4 regions of the Pseudomonas sp. GW-45 genome follow, and region 4 is predicted to be linked to each of the others. Evidence: predicted binding sites of a transcription regulator. Region 4 holds the regulator's gene; each other region holds the start of a gene.

Region 1 (4,253 bases), 120 kb from region 4:
TTGCGGTGGTCGCACTCTCGAGTCGCGAGAGCTGCGCTGTTTTAGGCGCACCATCAGCGTTCACAAGGGCAGTTACGATGCCGCTGATGTCTAGGCCTGAACCAATACCTGTAATAGCCATATAGCTTACCTCGCGACCGTTTTTTGACGGAGCGCATACCGAAAAATGAGTCCCGGTCTAAATAGGCAAGTTGCGTGCCAGTAAAACCGGCCAGCAGAGTTAAGCCTCTGCTTCGAACAGCACACTACGAATTTCCGACAGATTCTCCGCCAAACGCAGTGCTTCTTCCGAGGGTATCTGGCGAATAACATCGCCACTAGTTGCCTCGGTTACATTAATAACCATTCGGCCGCTTTCATCATCAAGGTTGAAATTGATGTCTCGACGTACCGACTGGACAAAATTCTGAATATCAGAAACCGCTGTTTGCAATTGATCACGCTCAACCGCGGGGCTTTGCTCTACTGCCTCACGTGATTGTGTCGATATCGGTTGCGGTACTGACCTTGCCTGTGCAGCATCCATCTGCCTAGTTGCCTGGCTTTTGCCGGCACCCGCTTCCACCGCGACAGCGCTGGACGCTGAACGGGTTACTTCAAACGGTTTGATAACACCCATATCCATGGTGCTTACCTCGCAACGGAAAAAGCGGGGGGAAGGCTAGCCTTCCCCCCGCATATTACCCCGGTTCCGATCTTAGCCCAAGAGGCTAAGTACGGCCTGTGGTAGCTGGTTGGCCTGGGCCAGGATTGCAGTGCCTGCCTGTTGCAGGATCTGGTTCTTGGTCAGGTTTGCAGTTTCAGCAGCGTAGTCGGTGTCTTGAATACGGCCACGAGCAGCTGAAGCGTTTTCAGACACGTTCTGCAAGTTGCTGATAGTCGAGTCAAAGCGGTTCTGAGCAGCACCCAGACTCGCACGCTGGCTATCGATCGACTGGAGTGCTGCGTCAATGATGTAAACCGCTTTCTGAGCGCCTTCTGCAGATGTAATGTCGATATCGCGAACTTCAGCATCGGTCGCGGCTACTGCAGCGAAGACGACATCAGTACCGCCAGCTTCTGCAGCAGTGGTTGCTGCCGCAGCCGTCGCGCCGGAGGCAAAGGAAACTGACAACTCACCATCAGCAGTACCCAGATCCGAATTGGTAAGCACGTTAATGGCGCCGGAGTCATCGATAAAGGCACCAACACCAATGTTCGCGTCGTTGATAGCGGTAGCCAAATTCTGAACCTGCTCTACCTGGGTTGCGCCAGAAGCGAAGTCAGAACTCACTGTGAACACGCGATCAGTACCGTCAGCACTACCACCTACGATAGTGAAAGATACAGCTACTGAACCCGAAGCCGGAGCCGCACCAGCAGCTACGCTCGCAGCTGTGATTGTGCCGCTACTGATAGCATCGCTACGCAATGATTTTGTGCTAGTTTCATCTAACTTCAAGCTGATAGCTTCGTTAGCTGCACTACCCACCTGGAATGTTTCAGTACCGAAGCTACCATCGAACAACTTCTTGCCACCAAATGCTGTGGTATTAGAGATGCGATCCAGTTCTTTCTTAAGCTCAGTTACTTCCGAGTTCAAAGCATCACGTTCGGTGTCACCATTTGAGCCGTTAGCGGCCTGCAGTGACAGATCACGCATACGCTGAAGGATATTGGTGGATTCCTGCAGGGCGCCTTCAGCGGTCTGGGCAATCGAGATGCCGTTGTTCGCGTTCTTGGTAGCTACGCCAAGACCATTAATCTGACTGGTCAAGCGGTTGGAAATTTGCAAGCCAGCGGCGTCGTCTTTCGCGCTGTTAATCTGCGAGCCAGAAGACAGACGCTCCAGAGAAGTCTGCAGATTGTTAGACGACGAACCCAAGTTACGCTGGGCATTGAGTGAAGCTACGTTAGTGTTGACTGTAAGAGCCATGGTAAGTACCTCGTAAACTTGGTTATGTTTGCCTGAGCGGCGACCTCAGGGCCGGACCTGCCCAGGCACCCATTGAGTTCGCATTCAGTTACTGTATCGACCCTTTGCCAGAAAGCTTTAGGATGAATTTCACATTTTTCTTGCTAAGTTCATCGCTTCAGCCAGGGTACTGCTGGCAAACACGCCAGCCATGATTCTTTATCGACCAGTCGCAACATTCCTTTAGTTGCCGTTCATCGCCCTCCCAAGGTCAAGGTAACCAGGCCTTCTGCCAAGCCTCAAGACCGGCCCAGCTCAGCATCCAGTCTGTTTTAACTGCTTCATAAAGCGCTTTGCCCTGCGCCTGCGATGCAGGCGGATCGCATAGGTGCATGCGAATAGCATCAACCCAGTCGCGATAGCGGTTCTTCACTCGAGTGGCAGGCAAGTCGCCTGCGTAGCAGCGCACATCGGAACAGACTACCGGATAGCCACAAGCGCCGTACTCCAGGAGGCGCAGATTACTTTTGCACTCATTGAACAAATTCTCTTCAACCGGAGCCAGAGCGAGATCGAGATTCAGCGAAGCAAGCTTGAGCGGATATTGATCTATCGAAACTCCCTGATGAAACTCATGCACATACGGACGAAGCTTGTCGGGGCACATACCAAAAAATATCCACTCCACCTCTTCAGCCAGCTCGCGTACCACATCAAAAATAAGGTCCAGATCGCCGGTATGGCTGGCGCCGCCAGCCCAACCCACCCGGGGCTTTCCAGATTCGCCGCGGATGGGCGCTGGAAGGGCGTCCCACCAGAGTGGATCTAGACGGTTCGCCACCACCCGAATATCCGGATGGTAACCGGCGAAGGCTTCAGCCAAGGGCTCGGTCGATACCACAAAACGATCGACCATGGCGATGCCACGCTTGAGAGACTTGAGGATATCCTTCGGCATTGCATGGCGATGCGCGCTCTTCATAGGCAGGTTGGGCAGGTAGTCGTCCAGCTCATAGACCTTGAAAGCATTGGAAAATACTTTCATACGCTGCATGGCATCCAGGCGCTCATCGCCTATCTGCCGCTGCAATATGATCGTATCTGGCGCGTAACGCTCCAGATCAGCGACATGCATCAGTCCCTGCGATAGTGCTCCGTCCACCATGCCCGCCTCGCGCAGGGCGCTGAAGGGCTGAATGATGCGGTAGTGACCACAGCCAAACAGGTCAGCAGGGTGCGCCAGCACGACCGGCACAGGCCGCCATATATCCAAAGGTCGCCAGGAAATTTGCGGATCGGTCAATTGGAACCCACCCGACTTGACCAGGGATAAGTTGGCGTTATACGCAGGATCGCGAGCCAGACGTGGTAACCACCTCGCGTACAACTGATCATGTGTGGCCAGTGTGCCCTTGCGCACTTCGGCGCCATGCAACAAGGTCGCTCGTGGCGTCCACACCAGCATATGGCCGCTGTCGGTCACTCGCAAACACAGATCGAGGGCTGCACCCTCATCGGCAAAGGTGGCCGCGTCCATGCCGCCCACGTCGACATACACCGATTTGCGCACCAGCATGCAGCTGTCCGATACCGCGCTTACGTTACGATCCACCTGAAGCCGCTGCATATAGCCCGCAGTATCCAGCGGCTCGCCAACAAATACGCTGCCCGCAGGGCCGCGCAGCCCCAGTACCAGGCCCGCGTGAGTGATCTTACCCTCGGCATCAACAGTACGCGCTCCCACCAAACCGACTTCCGGACGCTGCGCATGGTTCATGAGCTCGCTTAGCCAGAGCTCGTCAAGCACTGCGACATCGGGGCGCAACAGTAGTAGGTAATCGCCGGTGGCGTTAAGCGCCGCTTGGTTATTCGCCTCGCTCCTACTCAGCGTCTCGGTAGAGCGCAGCACCTGCAAACGCGAGCTCCCCATCTGCTCCAGTGCCGTCAACCAGTCCCGCACTGCGGCGCCCTGGCTATTGTTATCGATCAACAGTATTTCGTAGCTGGCATAGAGGGTGGTTTCCAGCACGCTCATCACGCAGCGCTGTGTGGCAGCCAACTCGTCACACATGACCACAACAATGGATACCAACGGCTGACCTAGGTGAGCGTAATCAATCTGGTACTGCCCAGGCAGCACGCTTTTCACGGTAGCGTCGGGGTAGCCTCTGTGCTGCAAATGCTTCAGGATTGCCACCCGCTCCAGCGTGGAATCGCGCAGCACCGGCGCCGGGCTAATCACCAGTGGTTCGGCAATATGCCCCAGGCCTATCGCGCCCTCTTCATTGACCAGCCGCAAGATAAAGTCCAGCTCCATAGCCTCGCCACACTGCGCATTGAAGCCGCCCAAGCTCATTAG
Region 2 (4,253 bases), 1.4 Mb from region 4:
TGCTGACTGGCGTTTCGGTATTGATGGCGCTGGATTTATTGCCGGGCATGGCTCTGATGATATTGACGGCCATCTTTGGTTTTCTGGTATTTACTCTATACCCGCTGGCGGTGGCTTTGGCTAATGACCACGTCGAGCCCGACGATCGGGTGCCGTTATCCGCCATGTTGTTGCTCACCTTCGGCTTAGGTGCCAGTGTTGGGCCGTTGGCCAGCTCTGCAATGATGAAGATGTGGGGCCCTGAAATGCTCTACATTTTCATGGCGTGCTGCTCTATGGTATTGGTATTCAGGGTCCGCGCAGGTGCGGTCACCGGAGAGCACTTGGTGGAAGAGGCGCCGCTGCACTTTATGCCGGCCGCCGGTAACCTGGTGAGTTCATCATTGGCAGCTGCTATGGACCCACGGGTCGACGAACAGGCAGTGGCGGATCAGATGCAAGACGATGTTGTTGAAGAGCCGCAAGAGCCGCTGACAGAGGCCGAGGTGGCTGCAGCCGATGCAGATCAGGACGATCACCGTCCTGGTTAGCAGGCCTTGGCAGCAGAGACTAAAACAGGTCTTCTTTCTCGATACGGCGGGCTTCGCGCTGTAGATAGTTCACGAATTTATCTATTTGTCGTTGAGCCAGCGGCGATGGTTGCTGAAAGTGGATGCCGACGTGGGTCTCGTTAGCGGTTTCCATAAAAACTGCGTGGCGTATTTCTACGGCTAACTCCAGTCTGCCGGTTTCCGGCAGCTGCAAATAGCAGGGTGTGTACACTTCGCCCGGCTGCAGCGATTTGCTCAAGTCGCCATCGAGGCGGATCTTGCAACCGGTTGCTGAAATATCCATCAAATAGGATTTCAGCGTGCGTTCGCGCTCCGCATGATTCAGCTCCAGAGGGATGTCTGCTGTGCGGCGCACTCCAGCGCGAAAGGCACCGCGCTTTTGGTGATAGGTCAGTTCTTCCGGAAATTTTGCAGCGTAAGCCGGGGCGTCATCGAGCATGACTTGAGCCGCACCTGGGCAGCTCCAGCGCATGTGAATCCCCTCATGCCAGGCATCAACCTTAAAAGCTTCGCCTTGGCTGGCGTAGCGATCACCCTCACGTGGGATCATTTCGTCGATCCACAGCTCACCGCTATTGGTATCCAGGTTCACGATAAAGCTCTGAAACTTCTGCAGACGATCATCAAAGGTGATGATTAAGGGGTCGCGAGACAACATTAATGTCTTCAGCAGCGCAGTGATTTCAATGGGGGAGCGAATATCGCGCGGCGGCTGTGGGCCAGCTTCTTGTGAGAATAGGGTAGACACTTAAGGCTCTCGGTATTATTAGTTTGGCAGACCGTTAGTTGGCTCGAGCCTTACTATACAGCAAGCTGGCGGATTGGCATCAGTCTCAAACCTTGGTTAGGTCTCGGGAGATGCCGGAGCGACTGCGATTGCCTAGTTGGTCGTAGATGTTCTGCCCGGATTCGCCCTGGTTGCGCAGCAAATCAAGCAGGCTAGAGGTGCTGTTTTGACTATGCCGAACCAGTCGCGCGTTGCGGTCGTTGGCGGCTTTGCATTGCTCAAGGTTATCGAAGAATTGCTGATAGGCGGCGTGCAGATCAGTATCGCCAAGGCTGGCAACATGATTTTGCAGGTTCTGAGCAGCTACCTGGTGCGCGTTGCAGTAGCTTTTGATGCTTTGATCGTGATGCGCGAGAGCGTCGATCAGTGGGCGTTTTTCTTGCAGCAGCTTTTCCAGTTCGTCCATATTTTGCTGGACGATTGCGTCACGCTCTCGCTCAGTCAGAGCAAGGTAACGTTCGCAGTCCTGGTCAGCTTGTTGAAGAATGGCGTTCAACTGATGCATGGGTGCCTCCGCAAGGATGGCCAGGGTCACACGGCTGGTCAGCTTTCGAAGCTGAGCAGCTTGTCTGCGATCCGGTTGCTGTCGACCTGATAACTGCCGTCGGCAATGGCCTGTTTAATTTGATTAACCCGTTCACTGTCGACTTCCGGCAGATCGCGTAGGCGTTCTTCGATGGCTTGCAGCTGCTGAGCTTGCTGGCTCAGGCTAACCGATGAACGCTCGCTACTGGCTTCTTGTCCGGCAGTGGCGGTAGTTTTTGCGGCGTTGTCGAGCGTTGCTTCACGCTTGCCAGCAGCGCTGTTTGTTTGGTTACTGCGAGCAGCCCCGGAAGGTCCGTTCGGCGAGTTGAAGTCAATGACCATGATGAATTCCTCAAACTGTAAAATCTTCTCTAACCGCTTTAACGGCCGCGTGGCTGAAAACTTTAGGGAAAATAAGTGTGAAGAGCATCACAGTATGGCGTGCTCGGTTTCTGTCGGCAGTATATCCGATAATTCGCCATTCATCACATCTCCACTCTGACTTGGCCGGCGCCGCTAACGCGGGCCGTTATCTCGCGATTGGAGCGAGTGTTGCGCACTTTAATCTGTGCGCCCAGAGCGCCGCTTTCCATGGCTTCGCCAGGCATCACCACGGAGACATTGCCGTTGCTTGCGCGGATGACCACTTTGTCGCCCCGGCGCACAATCTCGTTCTGCTCAATGACCGCAAAGGTGATAATGCTGTCGGGCGAAACCGGACGGGTGAGTCGCATGCCAATTGCCTGTTGTGGATCGACCAGGTACTTGTCGCGTAGCAAGCCTGTATCGCGCTCCTGCAATGTCAGATCGTCGGCGTTGAGAATGGTATTGCGTGCTAAAGGTCGAGCGCTGACGACGACTTGCTCATACAGGCTGACTTGGCCCGGAACGAACAAGCGCCAAGGCGAGCTGCTATTGCAGGTGAGTCGTACCGTGACCCGGCCAACCGGAATGTTGGGGCTCTCGAGTTCTGCACTGAGCTTATCTTCTGGGCAGATCGGCAGGCGTAGTCGAGCATCGAGCCGGTTCAGCTTGATTTCGTAGCGCGCCGGTTGACCATTGCGTGCGATGTGTTCTTGGACTTCTTGCTCAAGAAACTGGTTGGTCGCGCCGATAAGCTGATCAATGAGCGGGTTAGCGAGCAGTGGCGTTGAAAAAAAGATCGCCAATGCCGCGCACCCGGTGATAAAACGCATACAATTACCTTCATAACAAATGGTCGGTGCGTGTCATTTTACTGTCGGTTGGATAGCCTTAACGCCAATCCTGCAGGAAACATGCCGTATTGAGCTCAATACAAATAAGGAGCTGCCCATGGCTGGTGTAATGGATTCAGTCAATCAGCGTACTCAGCTGGTTGGTCAGAATCGGTTGGAACTGCTGCTGTTCAGGCTGGCAGGCAACCAGCTATATGGCATCAACGTATTCAAGGTGAAAGAGGTGTTGCAATGCCCGCGCCTGACGATGATGCCCAAGCTGCATCCGGTCGTACGCGGAGTCGCGCACATCCGCGGTGGTACGCTGCCGATCCTTGATCTGAACCGTGCTACTGGTGGTCCTGGGCTGGATAATCTAGACACCGCCTTTGTGATTATCACCGAGTACAACTACAAGGTGCAGGGTTTTCTGGTGCGTTCGGTTGAGCGCATCGTCAACATGAATTGGTCCGAGATTCATCCACCGCCAAAGGGCACCGGCCGCGATCATTATCTCACCGCAGTGACGCGGGTCGATAACCAGATGGTTGAAATTATCGACGTGGAGAAAGTGCTTGCTGAAGTGGTGCCGACCAACGAGAAAATTTCCGAAGGCGTGATCAACAAAGAGACACAGGCTGAGGCGCTTACCCGCAAGGTGCTCATAGTTGATGACTCCTCAATCGCGCGCAAGCAAGTCTCGCGCTGCCTGCAGGAAGTAGGCGTGGAAGTCATCACGCTTAACGATGGTAGACAGGCTCTCGACTGGCTTAGGGCCCAGGCTGATTTGGGTGAGGATGTAAGCAAGAGCCTGTTGATGATTGTGTCGGATATCGAGATGCCGGAAATGGACGGCTACACGCTGACCGCCGAAATCCGCAATGATCCGCGACTGAAGAACTTGCATGTGATGCTGCACACCTCATTGTCGGGTGTGTTCAATCAGGCAATGGTCAAGAAGGTAGGCGCTGATGACTTTCTTGCCAAGTTCAAGCCGGATGACCTTGCTCAGCGCGTTATTGATCGCTTGCACGCTACGCGCGAGTAGGCTGAATAAACGATGGCGCGGAATTTTATACTGAACTCAAACAACGCAAGGCGGCGCGTGTGACTTTGGCTAATCAGGACTTTCTGGCATTTCGTGATTTTTTGGAAAAAGCCTGCGGCATTGTGCTGGGTGACAATAAACAGTAT
Region 3 (4,253 bases), 160 kb from region 4:
ACACGTTAACCACTGGAGCCATCCTCTTGCAGGCCATTGAAGAAGCCAACCTCGCCTGCCCCTATTGCGGCGAACCCATAGCCTTGCTGCTCGACCTCACCGGCGGCTCTCAGGACTATATCGAAGACTGTCAGGTGTGCTGCCAACCGATCCAGGTGAACCTGTCAATTGACCCCGAGCAGGACGATTATCAGGTCGACCTGCGCCGCGAGCAGGACTGAGCATGCAGTGTGCATATCGACCCTTCGACATGGCCGAGGCCACCTTGCTGCAAAGCATGCTGGCGGACCATCACATTAACTGCCATATCAGCGGTCAATACTTGCAGGGCGCCGTTGGCGATTTACCAGCGCATGACCTGCTCGCCATCTGGCTTAGCGACGAAGATATTCAGCGCGGCAGCCAACTGATTAATGATTATCTAAGCGCTAGCCCACTCGAAGAACCTAGCGACCTTATAGCGCCGGATCCCACCAATCCATGACTGGCCGCCTTGCCCAATTCACCCCTCCCCATCCCAGCACCCCGTCCGATTGGCAACCTGAATGGAATCTGCCACCCGGCGGGCGGGTATTGATTTTGCGTAAACAGCAGGGGCGCCTGGAATGCGTGCCGGTGTTGTGGAACCTGACGCCTGGCTGGCTGAAAGACCTCAGCCGTGCCAGCTTTAATGCGCGAGCGGAATACCTGCATGAGAAACCCATGTTTAAACAGGCTTTCGCGCAGCGGCGTTGCTTGGTACCGATCAATGGTTATTATCTATGGAAGAGCAATGGCTCGCGCAAACATCCATGGTATCTGCGTCGCCGCGACGGCGGGCTGGCTTTGGCCGCCATCTGGGAGCGTTATCAGCTCGACGAAGGGATCTATTGGGACAGCTGCGCGATCATTACTGCACCGTCCAAAGACCTACCGGCTAAATTGGCCGAGCGCATGCCGGTTGCGCTCAATAGCGGCGAGCAGGCCATCTGGCTGGCAGATGCCACACCGGTCAGCGCGTTACAGCCATTGCTACTGAACGCCGACGCTCAGGTAGAGATGATTCACCCTGTGAACAGCGCCGTCAGCACGCCACTGACCAAGGGGCCGCATTGCTGCAACCCCAGCGGCCCGATTCAAACCTTGAACTGATTGATCAGACGGCGTTGATGCTCTGCTAGCTTGGTCAGCGAGGCGCTGGCCTGCGATGCTTCATCGGCGCCAGCCGCTACTGATTTAGCCACCGTATCGATAGTAGTAACGTTGCGGTTAATGTCTTCAGCTACCGCACTCTGCTGCTCCGCCGCACTGGCAATTTGATTATTCATATCGTTAATCACTGATACCGCTTGAGTGATTGAGGTCAGCGCAGCATCCGCCTCTTCTGCCTGTAGTACGCTCTGATCGGTGCGTGAGCGACTTTGCTCCATCACTTTAACGGTCTCGCGCGTACCGTTCTGCAGCTGCTCGATCATCGTCTGAATCTCGGCAGTAGAGGCTTGGGTTTTCTGCGCCAAGTTACGTACTTCATCCGCTACCACGGCAAAACCACGGCCTTGCTCGCCAGCCCGCGCTGCCTCAATGGCGGCATTGAGCGCCAACAGATTGGTCTGTTCCGCGATGCCACGAATGGTGTCGAGAATCCCAGTGATGTTCTCGCTGTTACGCGCCAGCGACTGCACACTTTCGACCGCGCGCTGAATATCCTCTGAAAGATTCTGAATAGTGGCCGAAGTCGCTCTGACCACCTCGCGGCCATGATTAGCAGAACCGTCCGCGTTATGCGCAGCGCTTGCCGCCTGGGCAGCATTGCGCGCTACATCCTGCGCAGTCGCTGTCATCTCGGTAACCGCGGTGGCTACCAGGTCAATTTCACTGAGCTGCCGCTGCACCCCATCGTTAGTACGAATGGCAATATCGGCGGTGTGCTCGGAAGCATCGGTAACCTGCTGCACCGAGCCAACCACTTCCTTGATCATCCCCTGCAACTTATCGAGGAAGGCGTTGAAACCGGCCGCTATGGCACCTAGCTCATCCGCGCGATCCACATTGAGACGTTTGGTTAGATCGCCGTCACCCTTGGCAATGTCATCCAGCATGGCGACCAGCTGACGTGCAGGCTTGGCCAAGCCATAGGCGACAAAGATCATCACAACAAGACCAACCAGCGCTACCAGAAAGCCAACCACAGCCAGCATCAAGGCAGACTGAGTGCTCTGCTCGGCCACTTCGCCATCCAGCGCGATCAAGTCAGCCATGACTGCATCCATAGGCAAGATGATCAACAACGACCAGCGCGTACTGGTATTACCTAGGGTGATGGGCATGGCCAATTCAATATGGCCACGGGCCTCGTCTATCGAATAGATGGGTTGATCTTGTAACTTTGCCAGATTGGCCAAGTCACTGCTGTCCAGGACTTTGTCGGCGCGATCACCAGGCTTGGCGCCCTCGCCGGTAAAGGCAACCAACCGTCCGCTACTGCTAACCAACGCCTGGGTGCCCACGCCGTCGTATAACGCATCATCGCCACGCTGCAGCATGCCCTGCAAAAAGTCCATGGACAGGTCAGCCCCCGCTATACCGCGAAACTCGCCTTCGCTGATCAGCGGAACGGTAAAGGAAGACAACAGAATAGTTCTGTCACCGACCTCGTAAGGTGCCGGATCAGTCACGCAGGGTTTGAGGGTATCCTTGGGGCAAAGATAGTACTCGCCAGCGCGCACGCCGGTATCTAGCAGAGTTTCATCTTCCAGGTCAGCCAGCGAATCCATCTCAAGGCTGCCGTCTTCGCTGCGGTACCACCACGGCATGAAGCGGCCGCTACCATCGTAACCGTCGGTCTCGATACCCTGAAAGAAGTTATCCAGATCGTCAAAAGCATTTGGCTCCCAGCCAACATACGCGCCCAGCAGATCAGGATTTTCCTGCAGCGTCATACGAATAACCCGGTTCATTTCCTCGCGCCCCATCATCAGCGAAGGCATACCGTCTGGTTGTATCTCACCCAACATAACGTTCAGATTGGCCAACTGTGAGGCCACTCCCAAGGGGTATTCCAGCTGGCGGCGAATCTGCTCCCGTTCACCGTTAGCGATGGACAGGAGTCGGTCTTTCACTACACCTTCGAGTAACTCCTGACTGCGATCTTGCACATAAGCTTGGCTGCGCTCTGAGGAGTAGACGGAAAAAAGGGTCATGACCCCGACTGCGATGAACAGACAAGCTCCAGCCAGAACTGCGATGGATAGCTGAATCGACTTGAATTTCATTAATTACCTCGGCTTAGCCGCCAGACAAAGGCGCGCATACATGTTCTTGTTGTTATATCGGCGACCAGCAAAAAAACTTCAATCCTGTGAAGACATTAGCGCGTTTGCGCTGTCTGATTGCCTGAAACCGGTGATGGCCATACCATACTAGCCGTGTTTCATTGAGCTGAACTACCTCGTTCTGGCACCGCAGCGATCTCAACAGAGAATCCCTGCGTAAGCAAAGAACGTCACGAAATCTGCAGCTCTGCTAGATTTAAAAGTGCTGGTCTGTATTGCGTTCAATAATCCTGGAGATACAAAGCAATGAAAAAGACGCTGATGATGCTTGTAGCAACCCTGTTTGGTATCGCTGTTCTCTCGGGTTGTAATACCGTTGAGGGCTTTGGCAAGGATGTGCAAAAGGTTGGCGATGGCATAGAAGATTCTGCTGATCGATAAGCACCACAACGGCGTGGCGGTTGTCCGCCACGCCCAGTTCATTCAAGGATAAAAGAACCATGCGATTGCGTTTTCTACTGTGTGTGCCGGTCATTGCCCTGGCCGGATGCCAAAGCGTGCAAACCACTCAAGGCGGCAACGTTGGAGTGGACCGTACCCAGTACATGATGAGCGGCCTGTCGAGCGAAGAAGTCAACCAAATGGCGGCTCAGTCTTACGACGAGATTCTGGCTGAAGCCAAGAAAGCCGGCGTGCTCAATACCAATGCTGCGACCGTCAGCCGTTTGCGCAAAATCGCTGACGACCTGACCGCGCAAGCTACCTATTTTAGGCCGGATGCAGCTCAGTGGGATTGGCAAGTCAATCTGATTAAGGATGACCAGCTCAACGCCAGTTGCGCGCCCGGCGGTAAAATCCTGTTCTACTCCGGGATCATCGATAAACTCAACTTAACCGATGACGAAATTGCCCAAATCATGGGCCACGAGATTGCTCACGCCTTACGCGAGCATGGCCGCGAAGCCATCTCCCGTGCGTACGCCACTCAGATGGGCACTCAAT
Region 4 (4,253 bases):
CATCCGCATCGAAACTCATGCACCCACTCCCCTCGGGCGTGTTAACAGTAAACGGTAATGCGTTGGGCTAGTATCGCTGCTTGGGCGCAGTCCGCTGTTATTAGTCGCTAATCCGGAACCAGCAAGCCTGACTATTTCACAACTAGTCTGGCCGTTGCCGTCACACTCGGTGTCGGCGATTTTTTGCAGGAGTCAGAACCCCAGGCTGGACAAAAGATCGTCGACTTCGTCCTGCCCGGATACAACGTCTTCTCTTGTATCGGCATGAATTTGCGGACCTTCACCCCTGGGTGAGGTTTTTTTTGTCTCGCTGGCGGTTTCTGCGTGGTTGATGCCAGTAATTCGATCCACCTGGCCCGCCATGCGAACCAAGCTGAGCAAACTTTCTTCGACATCGTGCACTAGCGTAATGACGCGCTTGATCACCTGACCGGTAAGGTCCTGATAATCCTGCGCAATCAAAATATCGTTAAGATGGCCCGATACGTCATTGCTGGTATTTTCGGTTTTCTCAAGAAAGTCACCCATACGCTTATACAGTTCACGAAACTCATCGGCCGCCATCTCACGCCGCTGCAAACGCCGCCAGTCGCTACGCAAAGCCGCCGCTTCACCGCCCAGTTCAGATATCTTTGGCGCGCTGATTTCTACCAGGTCCATAGTGCGATTGGCTGCCTTATCGGTCAGCTGCACCACATAATCCAGGCGATCCGAGGCATCAGAAATTTTCGAGGTTTCAGTTTCATCACCCAGGGCGTGGGTGGTGTCTATCTGAAAGTTGACAATGGAGTTGTGCAACGCACGGGTGAGCTGCCCCACCTCATGATAAAGACCGCGATCACGGGCTTGATTTATTGCGTGAATCACCAATAGAGCTTCGGCGAAGTCACCCTGCTCCAGATGATCGACCAATTGGCGCGCATTGTCCTTGAGGGAATGTTCAAATTCCTGAGCAGTCGCCTGGCCGGGATCCTTACTTAACGCCATAACCTGTACCCCGGTTGATTATTATTTTGCTTGCACTCGCTCAAAAATCTTTTCGATTTTTTCTTTCAAAGCCTGAGCAGTAAAAGGCTTCACAACATAACCGTTAACACCCGCCTGGGCTGCTTCGATGATCTGGTCCCGTTTGGCTTCAGCGGTCACCATCAGCACCGGCAGGTGCTTCAGACGCTCGTCAGCACGGACTGCACGCAGCAGGTCGATGCCACTCATGCCGGGCATGTTCCAGTCAGTCACCAGAAAATCGAAGTTACCACTCTGCAGCATCGGCAATGCGGTATTGCCATCATCGGCTTCAGCCGTGTTGGTAAAACCCAGGTCGCGCAACAGGTTTTTGATAATGCGCCTCATCGTTGAAAAATCATCAACGATGAGAATTTTCATATTCTTGTCCAAGTCGACCTCCGTACAAACCAGGGAAAGTGCAGGCCTGCACCCCGAAAACCCATTGCAATGGCCAAACTAGCCGTATAAAGAAACTCTGAATAGCCTGCTGCTGCGCAACCGGTTGTTCACAATATCTTCAGTTTACAGCCATCAAAACAGGATCAGGCACAGTGCTACTATTTGCGCAATTCGAGCATTGTCCGGATGTTAGCGACAAAATCAATCATTTCGCCAACTTGATAGACGGGCGCGCAGTCGTGCGGCACATTGACTATGCAGCTGACTTACCCGCGACTCACTTACTCCCAACACCGCGCCGATCTCTTTGAGGTTCAGTTCTTCATCGTAATACAGCGACAGAAGCAGACGTTCCCGTTCAGGTAAACCGTCGATTGCTTCCGCCAACGCGCCGCGAAAACGTTCATCTTCCAGCCCAGAGAAAGGCTCGAAATCACCCTGTACATCGGCCGGCGCACCACTTTCCAACAGATCATCAAAGCTAAAGAGCTTGCTGCCCGCGGTGTCGTTGAGAATCGCGTAATATTCTTCAAGACTCATATCAAGTTCGGCAGCAATCTCGTGATCTTTAGCGTCGCGACCCAAACGAGATTCAACCGCGCGCATCGCATCACTGACCATGCGTGTATTTCGATGCACTGAACGTGGCGCCCAATCACCTTTGCGTACTTCATCAAGCATGGCACCACGGATGCGGATACCAGCATATGTTTCAAAGCTGGCACCTTTGCCGAAGTCGAACTTACGAGAAGCCTCTAACAGGCCAATCATGCCGGCCTGGATCAGATCATCAACCTGTACACTGGACGGCAATCGGCCGAGCAGATGGTAGGCGATGCGCTTCACTAGCGGAGCATATTGCTCAACGAGTCGATCCTGGTCATTCGCAGAACGTTGTGCTCGTGTATACATGCTTAGTCCGCCAGCCGATGCAATCATAGGCCTGAGCCGGTAGGCCGTACCAGACGTTCGACGAAGAATTCCAGGTGTCCGCGTGGATTGGCCGGTAAAGGCCATGAGTCCACCTTCTGCGCAATTGCTCTAATCGCCATGGCCGCTTTGCTGCGCGGAAAAGCTTCATAGACTGCACGTTGCTTCTGTACGGACTTGCGCACCGCTTCATCGAAAGGTACCGCCCCGACGTATTGCAGTGCTACGTCGAGAAACCGGTCAGTTACTTTAGACAGTTTAGCAAACACCATTCGACCTTCCTGCGGGGTGTTCACCATATTGGCCAGAATTCGGAAACGCGTCATGCCGTGATCACGATTTAGCAGTTTGATCAGCGCATAAGCGTCGGTAATAGAGGTAGGCTCATCGCAGACGACAACCAGTGCTTCCTGGGCTGCCCGCACGAAGCTAACCACCGAATCGCCGATACCAGCGGCAGTGTCGACAATCAGCACGTCGATATTGTCACCAACCTCGCTGAACGACTGGATCAGACCTGCATGCTGTTGGGGGCTAAGGTTAACCATATTCGCCGCGCCCGACGCCGCAGGCACGACGCGGATACCACCGGGACCGGGGATCATCACGTCGCGCAGATCACATTTGCCTTCCAGCACGTCAGCCAACGTAGCTTTGGGTTTTAACCCAAGCAATACGTCAACGTTGGCTAGCCCTAAGTCGGCATCCAACAGCACGACTCGGCGCCCCAACTCCGCCAGCGCAAGGCTGAGATTGACCGACACATTAGTTTTGCCGATACCACCCTTGCCGCCGGTGACTGCGATAACCTGAACCGGATGATTGCTACCCATCTACGTTGATTACCTTGAATTGTTGATTTCGCTTAGCTTGCCCGCTGGCCATGCATCATGCCGGCAAACACATCTGCCATCGCCTGATCTTCAGGCGCCTCATTACCCGCCATACTGACCGCGCGACTTACCAACTGGTGCCCTAGCGCACGATTGATATCGTCTGGGATTCGCTGGCCATCTGCCAGATAGGCTACCGGCAAACCCTGCTCCATAGCCAGCCCTAATGACTCACCCAGCGTTGCGGCCTCGTCGACTTTAGTCAGAACGCAACCACTGAGCCCACAACTTTTATAGTTGTGATAAGCCGCCTTCATGACACGGTACTGACTGGTTGCCGCCAACACCAACAATTTACGCACTTGCTGGCCCTGTTGCGCCAGTGCGTTCAGCTGACCGCGCAGATACGGGTCCTGCGCTTGCAGGCCGGCCGTATCTACCAACACTAAACGCTTACCGGAAAAATCAGCCAGCACATCCTGCAAGCTGTTCTGCTCATCAACTACTCGCACCGGCACGTCAAGAATGCGGCCGAGGGTACGCAGCTGTTCATGCGCGCCAATGCGATAGGTATCCATAGTCACCAGGGCCACATGCTGGCTACCGTGCTTAAGCACGTAACGTGCTGCCAACTTGCCCAGTGTGGTGGTTTTGCCTGCGCCGGTTGGGCCGACCAATGCGATAATACCGCCTTGGTCCAGCATATCTTCACGCAAAGTAGGAATGCGGTGCGATAGGTGCGCCAGTACCAGGCGCCAAGCTTGGCGGACGTCAGTCACGTCAGCGACCTGACTCAGTAGATTCTGGCAGATTTCTGCCGGCAAACCGATCTGTGTCAGCCGGCGCCACAAGCCAGCCTGTTTAGGCTGACGCTGGTTGAGTTGGCCCCAAGCCATACCGCCCAACTGCGACTCCAACATCTCACGCAACCCTGCCAGCTCGGCGCGCATAGCACTAAGCCCAGTACTTTCAGCCGCATCAGCGACAGGAGCTGCAGCACTCACCTTGCGCTGCACCGGCGGCTCTTCGCTTGGCTCTTGCACCAGACGATCAAGCAGGTCGCGCGCAACCGGCGAGCCTTGC

The links. The regulator FliA, encoded in region 4, starts transcription of late flagellar genes. The targets are predictions, from matches to a motif close to CTAAAGTTTNNNNNNNNNNNGCCGNTAA.
Region 1: AC1XYH_RS03730 (flagellin) is a predicted target of FliA. The motif match lies at 2,009-2,036, and genes of this name have one in related genera.
Region 2: flgM (flagellar biosynthesis anti-sigma factor FlgM) is a predicted target of FliA. The motif match lies at 2,244-2,271, and genes of this name have one in related genera.
Region 3: AC1XYH_RS03555 (methyl-accepting chemotaxis protein) is a predicted target of FliA. The motif match lies at 1,894-1,921, and genes of this name have one in related genera.

Annotation. Positions count from the first base shown of each region.
Region 1 is NZ_CM167674.1:829,695-833,947, reverse strand. It holds gene fliD (flagellar filament capping protein FliD) at 1-121, opposite strand, end outside; gene AC1XYH_RS03735 (flagellar protein FlaG) at 221-625, opposite strand; gene AC1XYH_RS03730 (flagellin) at 698-1,915, opposite strand; gene AC1XYH_RS03725 (glycosyltransferase) at 2,166-4,253, opposite strand, start outside.
Region 2 is NZ_CM167674.1:2,385,270-2,389,522, reverse strand. It holds gene AC1XYH_RS10845 (MFS transporter) at 1-530, shown strand, start outside; gene AC1XYH_RS10840 (flagellar brake protein) at 550-1,299, opposite strand; gene AC1XYH_RS10835 (flagella synthesis protein FlgN) at 1,385-1,843, opposite strand; gene flgM (flagellar biosynthesis anti-sigma factor FlgM) at 1,882-2,205, opposite strand; gene flgA (flagellar basal body P-ring formation chaperone FlgA) at 2,349-3,059, opposite strand; gene AC1XYH_RS10820 (chemotaxis protein CheV) at 3,178-4,107, shown strand; gene AC1XYH_RS10815 (CheR family methyltransferase) at 4,167-4,253, shown strand, end outside.
Region 3 is NZ_CM167674.1:794,301-798,553, reverse strand. It holds gene AC1XYH_RS03570 (CPXCG motif-containing cysteine-rich protein) at 27-221, shown strand; gene AC1XYH_RS03565 (putative signal transducing protein) at 224-484, shown strand; gene AC1XYH_RS03560 (SOS response-associated peptidase) at 481-1,131, shown strand; gene AC1XYH_RS03555 (methyl-accepting chemotaxis protein) at 1,116-1,820, opposite strand; partial or broken gene AC1XYH_RS03550 (hypothetical protein) at 2,022-2,078, opposite strand; gene AC1XYH_RS03545 (entericidin A/B family lipoprotein) at 3,558-3,692, shown strand; gene AC1XYH_RS03540 (M48 family metallopeptidase) at 3,752-4,253, shown strand, end outside.
Region 4 is NZ_CM167674.1:950,548-954,800, reverse strand. It holds gene AC1XYH_RS04325 (chemotaxis protein CheA) at 1-19, opposite strand, end outside; gene AC1XYH_RS04320 (protein phosphatase CheZ) at 193-987, opposite strand; gene AC1XYH_RS04315 (chemotaxis response regulator CheY) at 1,009-1,386, opposite strand; gene AC1XYH_RS04310 (RNA polymerase sigma factor FliA) at 1,609-2,343, opposite strand; gene fleN (flagellar synthesis regulator FleN) at 2,343-3,170, opposite strand; gene flhF (flagellar biosynthesis GTPase FlhF) at 3,203-4,253, opposite strand, start outside.